3 regions of the Geobacillus sp. PK12 genome follow, and region 3 is predicted to be linked to each of the others. Evidence: riboswitches for the same ligand, from Rfam matches in the RefSeq annotation. Region 3 holds a riboswitch; each other region holds the start of a gene.
What was found. A riboswitch is a leader RNA that binds a small molecule or an ion and turns the genes downstream of it on or off. The one in region 3 is predicted to bind S-adenosylmethionine.
Positions count from the first base shown of each region.

Region 1: it holds a riboswitch for S-adenosylmethionine, as region 3 does, so the genes downstream of both, ETR37_RS01145 (bifunctional homocysteine S-methyltransferase/methylenetetrahydrofolate reductase) here and ETR37_RS01870 (methionine biosynthesis PLP-dependent protein) in region 3, are expected to answer to the same signal.
Region 2: it holds a riboswitch for S-adenosylmethionine, as region 3 does, so the genes downstream of both, metK (methionine adenosyltransferase) here and ETR37_RS01870 (methionine biosynthesis PLP-dependent protein) in region 3, are expected to answer to the same signal.

Region 1 covers NZ_SDKL01000002.1:146,346-151,609, reverse strand. Annotated here, with positions in the region: gene ETR37_RS01155 (ABC transporter ATP-binding protein) at 1-971, opposite strand, end outside; gene ETR37_RS01150 (ABC transporter ATP-binding protein) at 1,094-1,744, opposite strand; gene ETR37_RS19010 (hypothetical protein) at 1,936-2,106, opposite strand; SAM riboswitch class I at 2,414-2,516, shown strand; gene ETR37_RS01145 (bifunctional homocysteine S-methyltransferase/methylenetetrahydrofolate reductase) at 2,588-4,435, shown strand; gene metH (methionine synthase) at 4,428-5,264, shown strand, end outside.
Region 2 covers NZ_SDKL01000020.1:26,370-31,633, forward strand. Annotated here, with positions in the region: gene pckA (phosphoenolpyruvate carboxykinase (ATP)) at 172-1,758, opposite strand; SAM riboswitch class I at 1,977-2,091, shown strand; gene metK (methionine adenosyltransferase) at 2,221-3,432, shown strand; gene ETR37_RS08405 (gamma carbonic anhydrase) at 3,455-4,003, opposite strand; gene ETR37_RS08410 (tetraprenyl-beta-curcumene synthase family protein) at 4,342-5,264, shown strand, end outside.
Region 3 covers NZ_SDKL01000002.1:275,401-280,664, reverse strand. Annotated here, with positions in the region: partial or broken gene ETR37_RS01880 (HD-GYP domain-containing protein) at 1-26, shown strand, start outside; gene metC (cystathionine beta-lyase) at 65-1,243, opposite strand; gene ETR37_RS01870 (methionine biosynthesis PLP-dependent protein) at 1,247-2,350, opposite strand; SAM riboswitch class I at 2,550-2,660, opposite strand; gene ETR37_RS01865 (alpha/beta hydrolase) at 2,848-3,576, shown strand; gene ETR37_RS01860 (YjcG family protein) at 3,675-4,196, shown strand; gene ETR37_RS01855 (GNAT family N-acetyltransferase) at 4,198-4,632, shown strand; gene spoVIF (sporulation-specific transcription regulator SpoVIF) at 4,750-5,007, opposite strand; gene ETR37_RS01845 (YjcZ family sporulation protein) at 5,134-5,264, opposite strand, start outside.

The DNA of each region.
Region 1 (5,264 bases), 130 kb from region 3:
TTCGTCGAATGGACAAGCCATTCGTTGCCGTTTTCATCATAGCCGCAAATTTCGTAATGGACGCCGCGGAATAAGAGCGAATCGACGCGGATGACGATCTGCCCGTCTTCCGGCGCTGCGAGTTCCAAATCTTCCGGGCGGATGACGACATCAACCGGTTCGTTCGGGGCAAAGCCGCGGTCAACGCAAACAAACCGCTTGCCCGCGAATTCGACGAGGAAATCGTCGATCATGCGCCCCGACAAAATGTTCGATTCCCCGATGAAATCGGCGACGAATCGGTTGATGGGCTCGTCGTAAATGTCTTTCGGCGTCCCGAACTGCTGAATTTTCCCTTTATTCAGAACAAAAATGTAATCGGACATCGCCAACGCTTCTTCTTGATCATGCGTGACAAAAATGAACGTAATCCCTAAGCGGCGCTGCAGTTCGCGAAGTTCATACTGCATTTCCGTGCGCAGCTTCAAATCCAAGGCCGATAGCGGCTCATCCAAGAGCAACACTTCTGGCTCATTCACAATCGCCCGCGCAATCGCGACGCGCTGACGCTGGCCGCCGGACATCTCTTGAATGCGGCGGCGCTCATAGCCTTCCAAGTTGACAAACCGGAGCGCTTCGCTCACTTTTTGGCGGATGTCCGCTTCTTTCATCTTTTTCACGCGCAAGCCAAATGCCACGTTTTCAAACACATCGAGGTGAGGAAACAACGCATAGTCTTGAAAGACAGTGTTGACTTGCCGTTTGTTCGGCGGGACGTTTTGAATCGGCTTCCCGTGGAAATAAATCGTTCCTTCCGTCGGTTCGATAAACCCGGCAATCAGCCGCAAAATCGTCGTCTTCCCGCACCCTGACGGGCCAAGCAGCGTATAAAACTTCCCGCGCTCCATCGCAAAACTGACGTCATCCAATACGACCGTTCCGTCGTATTCCTTCGTCACTCGCTCGAAGCGGATGATCTCTTCCCCGTTCACTTCCAGCCCCCCGTCTTCTTGATGTTCACTATTCCTAATTAGAACATAGGAGAGTGGAAAGTGCAACGGAAAAATCCTTGATCACACGTATGAAAACTGAATTTTTCCTGAAGATCCCGCCGTCATTTTTCTATTTTATCTTCATTGTTTGGACGTGTAAGCGAGATTATGCGGGAGCCAGGGAAGCGCTCTTGATGAACGTGAGAAGCAATGAGATAAGCATGTTGACGGTCGCCTTGAATCCACTCCGCCAACCGATCGCGACTTAGCCTATCAAGGGAATTGAACGGTTCATCCATCAAATACAATTCGACCGGGCGGGCTAAAGCAATCGCAATATGCAGTTTTTGTTTTGTTCCTAATGAATACTGATCCACCGGGAGCGGGAGCATCTCCTCCATTCCAAGCAGACTGCATAATTCGTTCGCTTTGCGGACGTACTGTTGATCCAGCTTCCATAAAAGCCGGAAACATTCGATATTTTCATAACCCGTCAATTTTGAAAACATGACAGTCTCGGATGTCACATAAGACAAATGAGCGCGCATGTCGGGAAGCTGAATCGGATTGCCTTTATAAAAGGCTTGATAATGCAGCTCTCCTTTATCGAGCAATCCCGAAATAATATGCAAAAGAGTCGTTTTCCCCACTCCATTGGGGCCGGTGAGAAGCACGGTCTCCCCTGAAAAAATGGAAAATGAGAATTGCTGAAAAATCGTGGCTCCCCCATCATAGCGATACGTCAAGTTTTGCAATGAAAATAACGGTTCCATCTATTTCTTCCCCTTTTCCTGCTTGGCTCTTCACCAAAAGTTGTACTTGATTTTTTCTGAACTCTATTTACGCTTGTAAGGGAAAATCAACAAATCAGTGATTTTTTCAAATCTTTGTGCAGGAAGCTGTATTGCTTGTCAAGTACATGTTGTGGTGAAGAGCCAAAACTTTTTTCAAAAACATTCTGTGTCTATCTCATCCTTCGCACTAAACGAGAATAAACCCCGCCGTAAAGCAGCACCAATACAATAAATCCTATTTTGATGGGCATGCTGGCCGCTTTTAGGCGAAAAGCAACTCCAATCAACACAACAAGCGGCAGGCTAATCAGAATAAAATACGGCCACGACCATTGTTTCACCCACTTCACTCCTGTCTGCGATGCGGTTTCTAGTAAATTCCTTGTTAATATCATCCATTTTAATCATACACCTTGACTCTAAAAAAAAAGAGAAATCGTTCGACAATTTTGTCTTTTTTACATATTTCGACATATTTCATGCTATTGAAATGAAACAGAGATGCTTTTAAGAGCTTGGTACAAGGTAAGCGTTGATCCGAGAAATTCTTTTTTGAAATTTCCTTGCTTCACCGTATTGAATAATTTCGAAAAATACATTAAATTATATAGTAATCATCAAAACGCTGCCGAACAATTGCATACGACATTCTTATCAAGAGAGGGGGAGGGACTGGCCCGGTGAACCCTCAGCAACCTGGCCCGCGGCCAAGGTGCTAAATCCAGACAGGCGGAAGCCTGGAAGATAAGAAGAAGCGAATGAAAAGTCTTCTTCTTATAGAAGGCTTTTTTCTTTTACTACGGAGAAACGGGGGAATCGAACGTGGGATTGCTGGATGAGTTGAAAGAGCGCATTCTCATCGCCGACGGGGCGATGGGAACGCTTTTATATTCGCACGGCATTGACCGTTGTTTTGAAGAATTGAATCTATCCAATCCAGATGAAATCGTCCATATTCATGAAGCGTATATCGCCGCGGGCGCCGACGTCATTCAGACGAATACATACGGCGCCAACTATGTGAAACTCGCCCGCTACGGCCTTGAAGATGAGGTGCCGGCCATCAACCGCGCGGCGGTGCGGCTCGCCAGGCAAGCGGCGAACGGGCGGGCGTACGTGCTCGGGACGATCGGGGGGCTACGCACGTTAAACAAAAGCGTCGTCACGCTCGAAGAAGTGAAACGGACGTTTCGCGAGCAGCTGTTTGTGCTGCTGGCTGAAGGGGTTGATGGCGTGCTGTTCGAGACGTATTACGATTTGGAAGAGTTGGAGACGGTGCTTGCCATCGCCCGCAAAGAAACGGATTTGCCGATCATCGCCCATGTGTCGCTCCATGAAGTCGGCGTTTTGCAAGACGGCACGCCGCTCGCGGACGCCCTTGCCCGCCTAGAGGCGCTCGGAGCCGATGTCGTCGGACTGAACTGTCGTCTCGGTCCATATCATATGCTTCGGTCGCTCGAGGAAGTGCCGCTGCCGAAGCAGGCGTTTTTGTCGGCGTATCCGAACGCCAGCCTCCCGGATTACCGCGATGGCCGGCTTGTCTATGAGACGAACGCGGAATATTTTGAAGAGGCGGCCAAAGCGTTCCGCGATCAAGGGGTGCGCTTGATCGGCGGGTGCTGCGGCACGACGCCGAAACATATTGAGGCAATGGCAAAGGCGCTCGCCGACCGGACGCCGGTGACGGAAAAAACGGTGAAGCGGCGCACGGCATCTGTATCGGTGCAAGCCGATCGGCCCGCGCCGACTCCGCTTCCCGAGCTCGCCCGCACGCGCCGCTCGGTCATTGTCGAACTCGATCCGCCGAAGCAACTCGGCATTGACAAGTTTCTCGCTGGGGCGAAAGCGCTCCATGACGCTGGCATCGACGCGCTGACGTTAGCTGACAACTCACTTGCCACGCCGCGCATCAGCAACGCCGCTGTCGCCACGATCATCAAGGAGCGGCTCGGCGTCCGCCCGCTTGTGCATATTACATGCCGCGATCGCAATTTGATCGGCTTGCAGTCGCATTTGATGGGCTTGCATACGCTCGGCATCACCGATGTGCTCGCCATTACCGGCGACCCGTCGAAAATCGGCGACTTCCCAGGAGCAACGTCGGTGTATGATTTATCATCGTTCGATTTGATCCGCTTGATCCGCCAGTTTAACGAAGGGCTGTCGTACTCGGGCAAACCGCTTGGGCAAAAAACGAACTTCTCGATCGGCGCTGCGTTCAACCCGAACGTCCGCCATTTGGATAAAGCAGTTGAGCGAATGGAGAAAAAAATTCAATGCGGCGCCCACTATTTCTTGACCCAGCCGATTTACTCGGAAGAGAAAATCGTTGAAGTGCACGAAGCGACCAAGCATCTTGACACACCGATTTACATCGGCATTATGCCGCTTGTGAGCGCGCGCAACGCCGACTTTTTGCATCATGAAGTGCCGGGCATTACGCTCTCTGACGAGATTCGCGCCCGCATGGCCGCCTGCAGCGGTGACCCGGTGCAAGCAGCCAAGGAAGGCATCGCTATCGCCAAATCGCTCATTGACGCTGCGTTTGATTTGTTTAACGGCATTTATTTGATCACGCCGTTCTTGCGCTACGACATGACGGTCGAGCTCGTCCGCTACATTCACGAAAAAGAAGCGGCCGCCAAAGAAAGGAAGGTTGTTCATGGCTAACGTCACCTTAGAACAGCAACTGCAAAGAAAAATTCTTGTCATCGATGGCGCCATGGGCACGATGATCCAAAGCGCCAACCTATCGGCCGCCGACTTTGGCGGCGAGGCGTATGAAGGGTGCAACGAATATTTGACCCTCACCGCCCCGCATGTCATCCGCCGCATTCATGAAGCGTACCTAGAAGCCGGTGCTGATATCATTGAAACGAACACGTTCGGAGCGACACGCATCGTGCTTGACGAATATGGCCTCGGTCATTTGGCGCTTGAGCTGAACATCGAAGCGGCCAAACTCGCCAAACAAACGGCTGAGTCGTTCTCCACCCCGGACTGGCCGCGCTTTGTCGCTGGTTCGATGGGGCCGACGACGAAAACGTTGTCGGTGACAGGCGGCGCGACCTTTGAGGAACTCGTCGCCGCCTACGAAGAACAAGCGCGCGGGCTGCTGTTGGGCGGCGTCGATCTTCTGTTGCTGGAGACGTGCCAAGATACGCTGAATGTCAAAGCCGGTTTTCTCGGCATTTCGAAGGCGTTTGAAGCGGTCGGTCGCCGCGTGCCGCTCATGATTTCCGGCACGATCGAACCGATGGGCACGACACTCGCCGGGCAGGCGATCGATGCGTTTTTCATCTCGGTGCGCCATATGAAGCCGATCGCCGTCGGCTTAAACTGCGCGACAGGCCCCGAGTTTATGACCGACCATTTGCGCACGCTCGCCTCGCTCGCTGACACGGCGGTCAGCTGCTACCCGAACGCCGGTCTGCCGGATGAGGAAGGCCGCTATCATGAAACGCCGGAGATGTTGGCAGAGAAAATCCGCCGCTTTGCC
Region 2 (5,264 bases), on a different contig from region 3:
GAGTCTATTTTTTATTACCACAACTTCCCTTGTTTGTCAAGGATTTGTTCGGCATCGGAATGAAAAAATCCTCCCGATTTTCGTGGGAAGGAGGCGAAATGGGAGGCCCAAAGCAACGGAAAGAAATAAAAAACAGCCGGACAGGGAATACCCTGTCCGGCCGTGTTCTTGTTACACGAGCGGTCCGCCGAGTTTTTCGATGGACGGATCGATGTGGGCGAATTTTTGGAAGTTGGCGCGGAATTTTTGCGCCAGCTCTTTTGCTTTTTGTTCGTATGCTTGTTTGTCGGCCCATGTGTTTTGCGGCTGCAGGACGTCATCCGGCACGCCGGGGACGCGGGTTGGGATGGCGAGGCCGAAAATCGGATCTTTGACTGTTTCGACGTTGTCGAGCTCCCCTTCGACGGCGGCTTGCACCATCGCCCGGGTGTAGGCGAGCTTCATGCGGCTGCCGACGCCGTACGACCCCCCTGTCCAACCGGTGTTGACCAAAAAGACGCGGACGTTGTGTTCGGCGATTTTTTGCCCGAGCATTTCCGCGTATTCGACGGCCGGGCGCGGCAAAAACGGTGCGCCAAAGCACGTTGAGAACGTTGCTTCCGGTTCGGTGACGCCGCGTTCGGTGCCGGCGAGCTTGCTTGTGTAGCCGCTTAAGAAATGGTACATCGCTTGTTCGCGCGTCAGCTTGCTGATCGGCGGCAGGACGCCGAACGCATCAGCCGTCAAAAACACGATCGTGGACGGATGGCCGGCGACGCTCGGGTCGATGATGTTTTGGATCGCCTGAAGCGGGTAGGCGGCGCGCGTGTTTTCCGTCAGCGTGCCGTCGTCGTAATTCGGCACCCGCGTCGCGTCATCGAGGACGACGTTTTCGAGCACCGCGCCGAAGCCGATGGCGTCAAAAATTTGCGGCTCTTTCTCGCGCGATAGGTTGATGCATTTCGCATAGCAGCCGCCTTCGATGTTGAAAATACCGCGGCTTGACCAGCCGTGTTCATCATCGCCGATCAAGCGGCGGTTCGGGTCGGTCGAGAGCGTCGTTTTTCCCGTTCCCGACAAGCCGAAAAAGAGGGCGACGTCGCCTTCCTGGCCGACGTTGGCCGAGCAGTGCATCGGCAGGATGCCTTGTTCCGGCAGCAAATAGTTCATCACCGAGAAAATCGATTTTTTCATTTCGCCGGCATACTCGGTGCCGCCGATCAACACGGTGCGCCGTTCAAACGAGATGATGATGAACGCTTCCGAGCGCGTGCCGTCGACTTTCGGGTCGGCTTTAAAGTTCGGCGCGCAAATGACGGTGAATTGCGGCTCATGCACGGCGAGCTCTTCGGCGTTCGGCCGAATGAACAGCTGATGGACGAACAAGTTGTGCCAGGCGAATTCGTTGACGACTTGAATCGGCAGCCGGTATTTCGGATCGGCGCCGGCAAAGCCTTTAAACACGAACAGTTCATCTTTCTTCATTAAATAGTCGAGCACTTTGTCGTACAGTTTATCAAACGTCTCCGGAGACATCGGCTGGTTGACCGCTCCCCAGTCGATCGTTTGCTTCGTTGACGGTTCTTCGACGATGTATTTGTCTTTCGGCGACCGCCCTGTGTACTTGCCGGTCGTGACCGCGACGGCTCCGGTGTGCGTCAGCCGTCCTTCGTTCCGCTGCAGGACTTTCTCGACGAGCTCGGCGACGGACAGTTGATGATGCACGTACGGTTTTTGCAGCAATACATCAAGCTTATTCGTCATGTTTGCGATCCCCATATTCAAAACCTGCCTTCTTTTTGAAATCACTCTTGAAAATAGTATAACACATTTTTATTAATAGTCCATACTAATTGTGTGGGTTTTTCAAACTTTATTTTGCCCAATGTGTCGATTTCCTTGAGGAAAGAATTTTCTCGGCTGGAAATGATAAAAAATGAATTTTGATAGTTGACTTTGCCGATTCCATTGCGATAAGATAAGTCATTGAACGGATACTCTTATCCCGAGCCGGTGGAGGGACAGGCCCGATGAAGCCCAGCAACCGTCACAACTGTACATGTGTGAAATGGTGCTAACCTGTGGCAAGGCGCAGTCCTTGAACGATAAGAGTGAAAGGAAGCAATACGATTGCCATGACCTTTCCTCAGCCGTTACAGGAAAGGTTTTTTATATTGCGAAGGGAAAAAGGGAAATGAGTTCCGTGTTGCCACATTATGCCAAGAGGAGGAAACAAACCGAATGTCAGCCAAACGCCGCTTGTTTACTTCAGAGTCTGTGACGGAAGGACATCCGGATAAAATTTGCGACCAAATTTCTGACGCCATTTTGGATGCCATTTTGGAAAAAGATCCGAACGCCCGCGTCGCCTGCGAAACGAGCGTCACGACCGGGCTGGTGCTCGTGAGCGGGGAAATCACGACATCAACATACGTGGACATTCCGCGCATCGTCCGCGATACGGTCCGGGAGATCGGCTACACGCGCGCCAAATACGGATTTGACGCCGATACGTGCGCGGTGCTGACGTCGATTGACGAACAATCGCCGGACATTGCGATGGGGGTGAACCGGGCGCTTGAGGCGCGCGAAGGTCAGATGACTGACGAGGAAATTGAAGCGATTGGCGCCGGCGACCAAGGATTGATGTTTGGGTTCGCCTGCAATGAGACGGAAGAATTGATGCCGTTGCCGATTTCGCTTGCGCACCGCTTGGCGCGCCGATTGGCGGAAGTGCGCAAAACGGATGTCTTGCCGTACTTGCGGCCGGACGGGAAAACGCAAGTGACGATCGAATACGATGAAAACGGCAAACCGGTGCGCGTCGATACGATCGTCGTTTCCGCGCAGCACCATCCGGAAATTACGCAAGAGCAAATCGAGCGCGACATTAAAGAACAGGTCATCAAGCCGGTCGTGCCCGCAGAGCTGCTTGATGAGAACACGAAATATTTCATCAACCCGACAGGACGGTTTGTCATCGGCGGTCCGCAAGGGGATGCTGGGTTGACGGGGCGCAAAATCATCGTCGATACGTACGGCGGCTACGCCCGCCACGGCGGCGGCGCGTTCTCGGGCAAAGATCCGACGAAAGTCGACCGCTCGGCGGCGTATGCGGCCCGCTATGTCGCGAAAAACATCGTCGCGGCAGGACTGGCCGACAAATGCGAAGTGCAGCTTGCCTACGCGATCGGCGTCGCCCGCCCAGTTTCGATTTCGATCGATACGTTCGGCACCGGCAAAGTGTCGGAAGACATTTTGATTGAGGTCGTGCGCAACAACTTCGATCTCCGCCCGGCGGGCATCATCAAAATGCTCGACCTTCGCCGCCCGATTTACAAACAGACGGCTGCTTACGGCCATTTTGGGCGTACGGACATCGACCTGCCGTGGGAGCGCACCGACAAAGCCGCCTTGTTGAAAGAACAAGCGCTGGCGTTGGCGGACAAGTGATGAAAGAAAAAGAGCTGCCTGATCACGGCAGCTCTTTTTTGTTGGCGCACGATGTCCGCTGTTGCTGCAGCGCTTTGTAATACTGCCCTTTCTCGACATATTCGCGGCGTATGCGCTCCATTTCACGGATGTCGTCTTCCGTCAGTTCGCGGACGACTTTCGCCGGCCGGCCGAGGGCGAGCGTGTTGGGCGGAATTTTTTTGCCCGGCGGCACTAAACTGCCGGCGCCGATAAACGCGCCTTCCCCGATTTCCGCGCGGTCCAAAATGATCGAGCCCATGCCGATGAGCGCGTTTTTGCGAACGATGGCGCTGTGCAAAATGACTTGATGGCCGACTGTTACACCGTCTTCAATGATAAGCGGATTGTTTGGACTTTGATGCAAAATTGAGTTATCTTGAATATTGACCCGGTTGCCAATCACCGTTGGCGCCACATCGCCGCGAATGACGGTATTGAACCAAATGCTCGTCTCTTCGCCGATCACGACATCGCCGGTGATCGTCACATAGTCGGCGATAAAGGCGGAGGCGGCAATTTGCGGCGTTTTGCCTTTGTATGGGTAAATCATGGGCGTTCGTTCCTTTCTGCTGCAAAATCGATCGTTCACCATGTATTGTACAACGCTGCGTCCAAATCGCCAACGAAAGTGAGCGCGCCTGATCGGGATTGGTGAAAAACGTTTCGTTTCGCCCGATGAGTGGTTGGGATCGGGAAAGAAGATCCGATTTCACAAAGCTTCTCAACGTGAGAAGAACCGTTGTTGAGCGGTTTTTTCATTCCATCGCCAACCCTTTTATGGTTTGCCCCGGCCGCATTGATGGCAATACTGGAAGACGAGATCGCAGGCTGTTCAGACGCGAAACGATTTTGGTTGCTGATAAGATGGAAATGCTAGGAGACGAGACCATGGTGTTTGCACCTGAGGTGAGCCGATTGAACATTCCGAAAAACCCCATCGCCTTGATGAAAATGGTGTATCGTGACGTGCTTCCGCTTGTCCACCGCGAGCTTGCCTATTGGCGGCGCCAGGCCGAGCGCATTCCCGACCCGGAATTGCGGCGCCAGGCCTTGGCGAGCATCGCTTCGAAAACGTTCCATTGCGAAGGCGGCTCCATTTTGGCGCTCTTGGCCGGAGAAAACATGGAGGATTGCATCCGCTTTATCGTGGCTTACCAGACGATCAGCGATTATTTGGATAATTTGTGCGACCGCAGCACCTCGCTCGATCCGCTCGACTTTCGCGCCTTGCACGATTCGATGCCGGACGCTTTGACGATCGGCGCGGAGCCGTCGAACTATTACCGCCATCGCCGCGAACAGGAAGACGGCGGCTATTTGCCGGCGCTCGTCCGCACGTGCCAAGAGGTGCTCGAGACGGTGCGCCATTATGAGACGATCGCCCCATTTTTGCATGAATTGGCCGGATATTATTGCGACTTGCAAGTGCATAAACATGTCGAAGCGAGCGATCGGGTGCCGCGGCTGGAGAAATGGTTCGCGCAATACAAAGACGCCTTGCCGCCGATGGAATGGTATGAGTTTTCCGCCTGCTCCGGTTCGACGCTCGGCATTTTCTGCCTCGTCGCCTATGCGTTTGGCGAATCGCTGCCGCCGGAGATGGCGAGACAAGTGCGCGACGGTTATTTTCCGTACATTCAAGGACTGCACATTTTGCTCGACTATTTGATCGACCAGGAGGAAGACCGGGACGGCGGCGATTTAAACTTTTGCTTTTACTATCCGAATGAAACGGTGATGCTTGAGCGGCTTTGCCATTTCATCGAAGAGGCCGACCGCCATGTCGGCGCCCTTCCGCACGGCGAGTTTCA
Region 3 (5,264 bases):
TGTTGTCAACCTCAGCGGCATCTTGACCCGCCCGCCAAGCTGTGAAGGCTTGGCGGGCTGATGGCTATGGCGTTGAAACTGACGGCCGCTCCTGAACAAACGACAACGCCTGCTCAAAATCGGCGATCAAATCGTTGACATCCTCAATCCCGACGCTCAGCCGCAACAAGCCGTCGGTAATGCCGCGGCGGAGTCGCTCGTCTTTCGGCATGGCCGCATGCGACATTTTCGCCGGGTGCGATAAAATCGACTCGACCGCGCCAAGGCTGACGGCGAACACGGGCAAGCGGACGTTTCGGACGAACGTCCGGGCCGCTTCTTCATCGGCCAAGCGGAACGACAGCACGGCGCCAAACCCGTCCGCTTGATGGCGCTGGATGTCATGGCCTGGGTGGTGCGAAAGCCCCGGATAATACACTTCTTCGACCTTTGGGTGACAAGCCAAATATTGGGCGATGGCGGCCGCTGATTCAGATGACTGCTTCAGCCGGACGTGGAGCGTTTTTAATCCGCGCAGCACAAGCCACGCATCTTGGACGCCAAGGACAGCGCCAAATGCGTTTTGCAGTTTGTACAGCTCTTTTCCCAACTCTTCATCTTTCACCACGGCCAATCCGGCGACGACGTCGCTATGGCCGGCTAAAAATTTCGTGGCGCTGTGAAGGACAATATCGACGCCAAGGTCAAGCGGCCGCTGCAGCGCCGGCGTCATGAACGTATTATCCAAGAACGTCAAACAGCCGTGCGCTTTCGCCAGTTTGACGACGCCTTGAATATCGGTCACTTTTAACAATGGGTTGGACGGCGTTTCCATATAAATGACTTTCGTGTTCGGTCGGATGTTTTCGGCCACTGCGTTTAAATCGGTCATATCGACAAACGTATGCTCGATGCCAAAGCGGGTCAACACTTCCGTGATCATCCGGTACGTGCCGCCGTAGACGTCTTCAGTCACGAGGACGTGGTCGCCTCGGGACAAGAGCAAAAACGCCGTCGAAATGGCCGCCATGCCAGAAGCGAAGGCGAATCCGCGCACGCCGCCTTCTAACGCCGCGATCGTTTCCTCGAGCGCCTCGCGCGTCGGGTTGCCGGAGCGGCTGTAGTCGTATTTGCCGAATGAATCGAAATCGAACTGATGGAACGTGGAGGCATGCTGGATCGGCACGCTCACCGCTCCCGTGTGGCGATCGACTTTCCATTCATTATGGAGCAGTTTCGTTGAAAACGACCATTCCCGTTCCATCGCTTACACCTCTTTCATGTGTTTGAACGCTTGCGCCAAGTCGGCGATTAAATCATCCGCATGTTCGATGCCGACCGAGAAGCGGAGCAGTCGGTTGCAGACGCCGTTTTGGATGCGGATTTCCTCTGGAATGTCCGCATGCGTCTGCGTCGCCGGGTACGTGATGAAGCTTTCAACTCCGCCTAAGCTTTCCGCGAACGTAATGAGGCGCAAGCTTTTTAAAAACCCGTTCACCCACTTTTCATCGGCAATCCGGAATGACAGCATCCCTCCTCGCCCTGGGTACAGGACGTCAGTCACATCTTCATGTTCGCGCAAAAAGGCGCTGATGCGCTTGGCGTTTTCTTCATGTTGACGCATCCGGAGAGCCAACGTTTTCATCCCGCGAATCAACAGCCACGAATCAAACGGTGACAACACCGCGCCGATGGCGTTCTGGTACTCGGCCAAGCGTTGACAGAGATCCTCGCCCTTGGCGACGACAAGGCCAGCCAGCACATCGTTATGGCCGCCTAAATATTTCGTGGCGCTGTGGATGACAATATCGGCGCCTTGTTCGATCGGGCGTTGAAGCACCGGTGTATAAAACGTGTTGTCAACGATCAACAAAAGCCCATGCCGTTTGGCAAGCGCGGAGACAGCGGCAATATCCGTCTCCTGCATCAATGGGTTCGTCGGCGTTTCCAAAAAGATGGCTTTCGTTTTTTCGGTGATACACGCTTCCACCGCGGCAAGATCAGCAAAATCGACGTAATGAAAGCCGAGACCGTACTTGCGCCAGCCGCGCTCAAACAGGCGGTACGTGCCGCCGTAAAGGTCGGCCGATACGAGAAACTCGTCTCCGCTCTCAAACAAGGCGAGCACCGTCTGAATGGCGGCCATGCCGGAGCTGAACGCATAGCCTTGGTCGCCGCCTTCCAGTCTCGCGATCGCTTCTTCGACGATTTTGCGCGTTGGGTTGCCGGTGCGGATGTAGTCAAACCCGGTCGACTCTCCGAGGCCAGCATGGCGGTAGGCGGTCGAGAAATAGACGGGCGGGTTGACCGTCCCCGTCACCGTTTCGCTCCGATTGCCAATTTGCGCTAACAACGTCTCCAGTTTCTCCATCTCATCTCTCTCCTTCTGCTGAAAATTCCATCATGGATCAACGGCCGACCATTTGACGCCCAACGAAGCGCCGCTGTCTGTCGGGCAGCGGCCGAGGGCCTTGATCCTCGACGCCCCTCGGTTGAGGGAGCGGCCGCTTGAGTAAATAAAAAAAGTCTTCTAAGAAGAAGACTTTTCCATACGCACATGGTCATGCTTCTTCTTATCTGCCGAATTGAATGCTCAATTCGCTGGATTTAGCACCTGGCCGCCGGGCGGCTGGTTGCTGAAGCTTCATTGGGCCAGTTCCCTCCGCTTCTCTTGATAAGAATGAGACGCGTATTCAATTTTTCTAATTTTAATAAAAAATGTAGCGCATTCCCCCCGTTTTTGCAAGCCATTTTTTTGTGAATGGCACGATTCGGCAAATTCGCAAAAAATTCGAGCCCTTCGTTAACATCTTTTGGCGCAAATATGTTACAATAACAGATGAACTTACGCTTTCATGGAGGATGGTCATGGCGACAGCAACAGGAACGATGCGCGACTGCAAGTTGTACAGCGGAGAGCTGCAAGAAGAAATCGAACTGCTCGTCTACTTGCCAAGCAATTTTTCGCCGCTTTACAAATATTCTTTATTAATCGCGCAAGATGGCAAAGATTATTTTATGTATGGAAAAATGAAAACCGTCATCGAAACGCTGATGGCAGAAGGAACAATCGACGGGACGATCGTCGTCGGCATCCCGTATCGGAACGTCAACGACCGCTACGAGAAATACCACCCGGAAGGCCGAAAGCACGAAGCATACCTTCGTTTTTTAGCCCATGAACTCGTCCCGTTTTTGGACCGCGAACTGCCGACATACCAAATGGGCAAAGGCCGGGCGCTGATCGGCGATTCGCTCGGCGGAACGGTGTCGCTTCTAGCCGGGTTGTTGTATCCGCATACATTTGGGAAAATCGCCATGCAGTCCCCCTATATCGATGACTCGGTATTGGCGCGCATCCGCTCATTCCGCGATCCATCGCTCCTTTCGCTTTACCATTCTGTTGGCACAGAGGAAACAGCGGTGAAAACGACGGATGGCCATGTGCGCGATTTTATCACCCCGAATCGAATGGCGCGGGACTTGTTTATGGAAAAACGGTTTGCTTATACGTACCATGAGTTCGAAGGCGGCCATGCGTGGACGTATTGGCAGCCGGATGTACCCCGGGCCGTAGCCGCTGTTTTATCGTTATAGGACAAAACGGAGCAACTTCAAAGATGTCGAAGCCGCCGCATCCATTCCGTGCGTTTCCTGTGCATGGAAAAAGAACTGGTTCAAGGAGGGAAAACAAAATGAAGTACGGCATTGTGATCTTTCCGCCAAAACGGATTCAGGACTTCGCCAACTCGTACCGGAAACGGTACGACAGCCATTACGCCCTCATCCCGCCGCATATTACGCTGAAATACCCATTTGAAGCGGATGAGGAGCAAATAAAAAAAATGGCGAAAGAGTTGCGCCGCATTGCGGCGGAAACACCTCCCATTCCGATCAAAGTGACGAAATTCAGCTCGTTTTACCCGACAAGCAACATCATTTATTTGAAGGTGGAACCAAACGACGTGCTCGAGCGCCTTCATGAACAACTGCACAGCGGCTTGTTCGCCGGAAAGCCGGAGTTTGTGTTCGTGCCTCACATTACGATCGGCCGCGATTTGCCGGGCGCAGAATATGCGGACGTCTACAGCCAGCTGAAGCTGCAAGATGTGCACTTCGAGGAGACCGTCGACCGCTTCCATCTTCTCTATCAGCTGGAAAACGGCTCGTGGACCGTCTATGAAACGTTTATCGTCGGAGGAAAGGAAACGGTCTGAGATGAACATTGCGATTGGCACAACGCAAGATCGCGCTTTGTACGAAGACGCCTTGCGCGTCCGCCGGCTCGTATTCATTGAGGAGCAAAACGTGCCGGAAGACGAGGAAATCGACGCATTCGAGGACGACTCGTTCCACCTCGTCCTGTATGATGGCCAAACACCGGTCGGTGCTGGGCGACTCCGTTTCATTGACGAAGGCGTCGGCAAAATCGAGCGCATTTGCGTCCTGCCGTCCTACCGCGGCCGCGGCGCCGGACGGATGGTGATGGAAGCGATCGAACAGCTGGCGAAAACAAAAGGGGCGAAAACGGCGAAACTGAACGCCCAGACGCACGCAGAACCGTTTTACCAAAAGCTCGGCTATACGACCGTCTCCGGCGTCTTTATGGACGCCGGCATCCCACATGTCACGATGGTGAAATCGCTCGAATGATGGCCATAGAACAGCCTCGTCTACACTGATCCAAGGCTTGGGATCATCGAACATCGTTTCGCTCTCCTGAGCCAAGCAGAGCAAAAGGGAGCTGTGCGCACGCAAGCTCCCTTTTGCTTACTTTTTGTTGTTCAGCATATTGGCGATCGTATTGAAATCAATTTGCTTGCCGTTATGGACGATCGCCTTGACGATTTGATCCTCAAGTTCTTTTGGCACTTTCCGGTTGGCAATTTGCGCCACCCGCTTCACCACTTGGCGCACCGTTTTTTCATCGCTGAAATTGGCGTTTTGCAGCGAGTTGGCGAGCTCAAAAACGTCTTTCATATTGACACCTGTTTTCTTTTCGATGTTTTTAAAAAATTGCTGATCCATCGTTCCGCCTCCTTCTCCCTGCTATATCGTATGATGCTCCCGCCTCGGCGTGCATCAAATTAGGGAAAGAAAAATACGAGCCGCTCCGTGGCGCCGAAACGGCCCGTATCCCTTTCGCTTTTTCCGTTAGGCGACAAATGCCGCGCCGACAATAATCAACAAAATGAACAACACGACAATCAGCACAAAGCCACCGCCATAGCCACCGCCATAGCCACCGCCATAGCCACCGCCATAGCCGTAGCCGTAAGGATAAC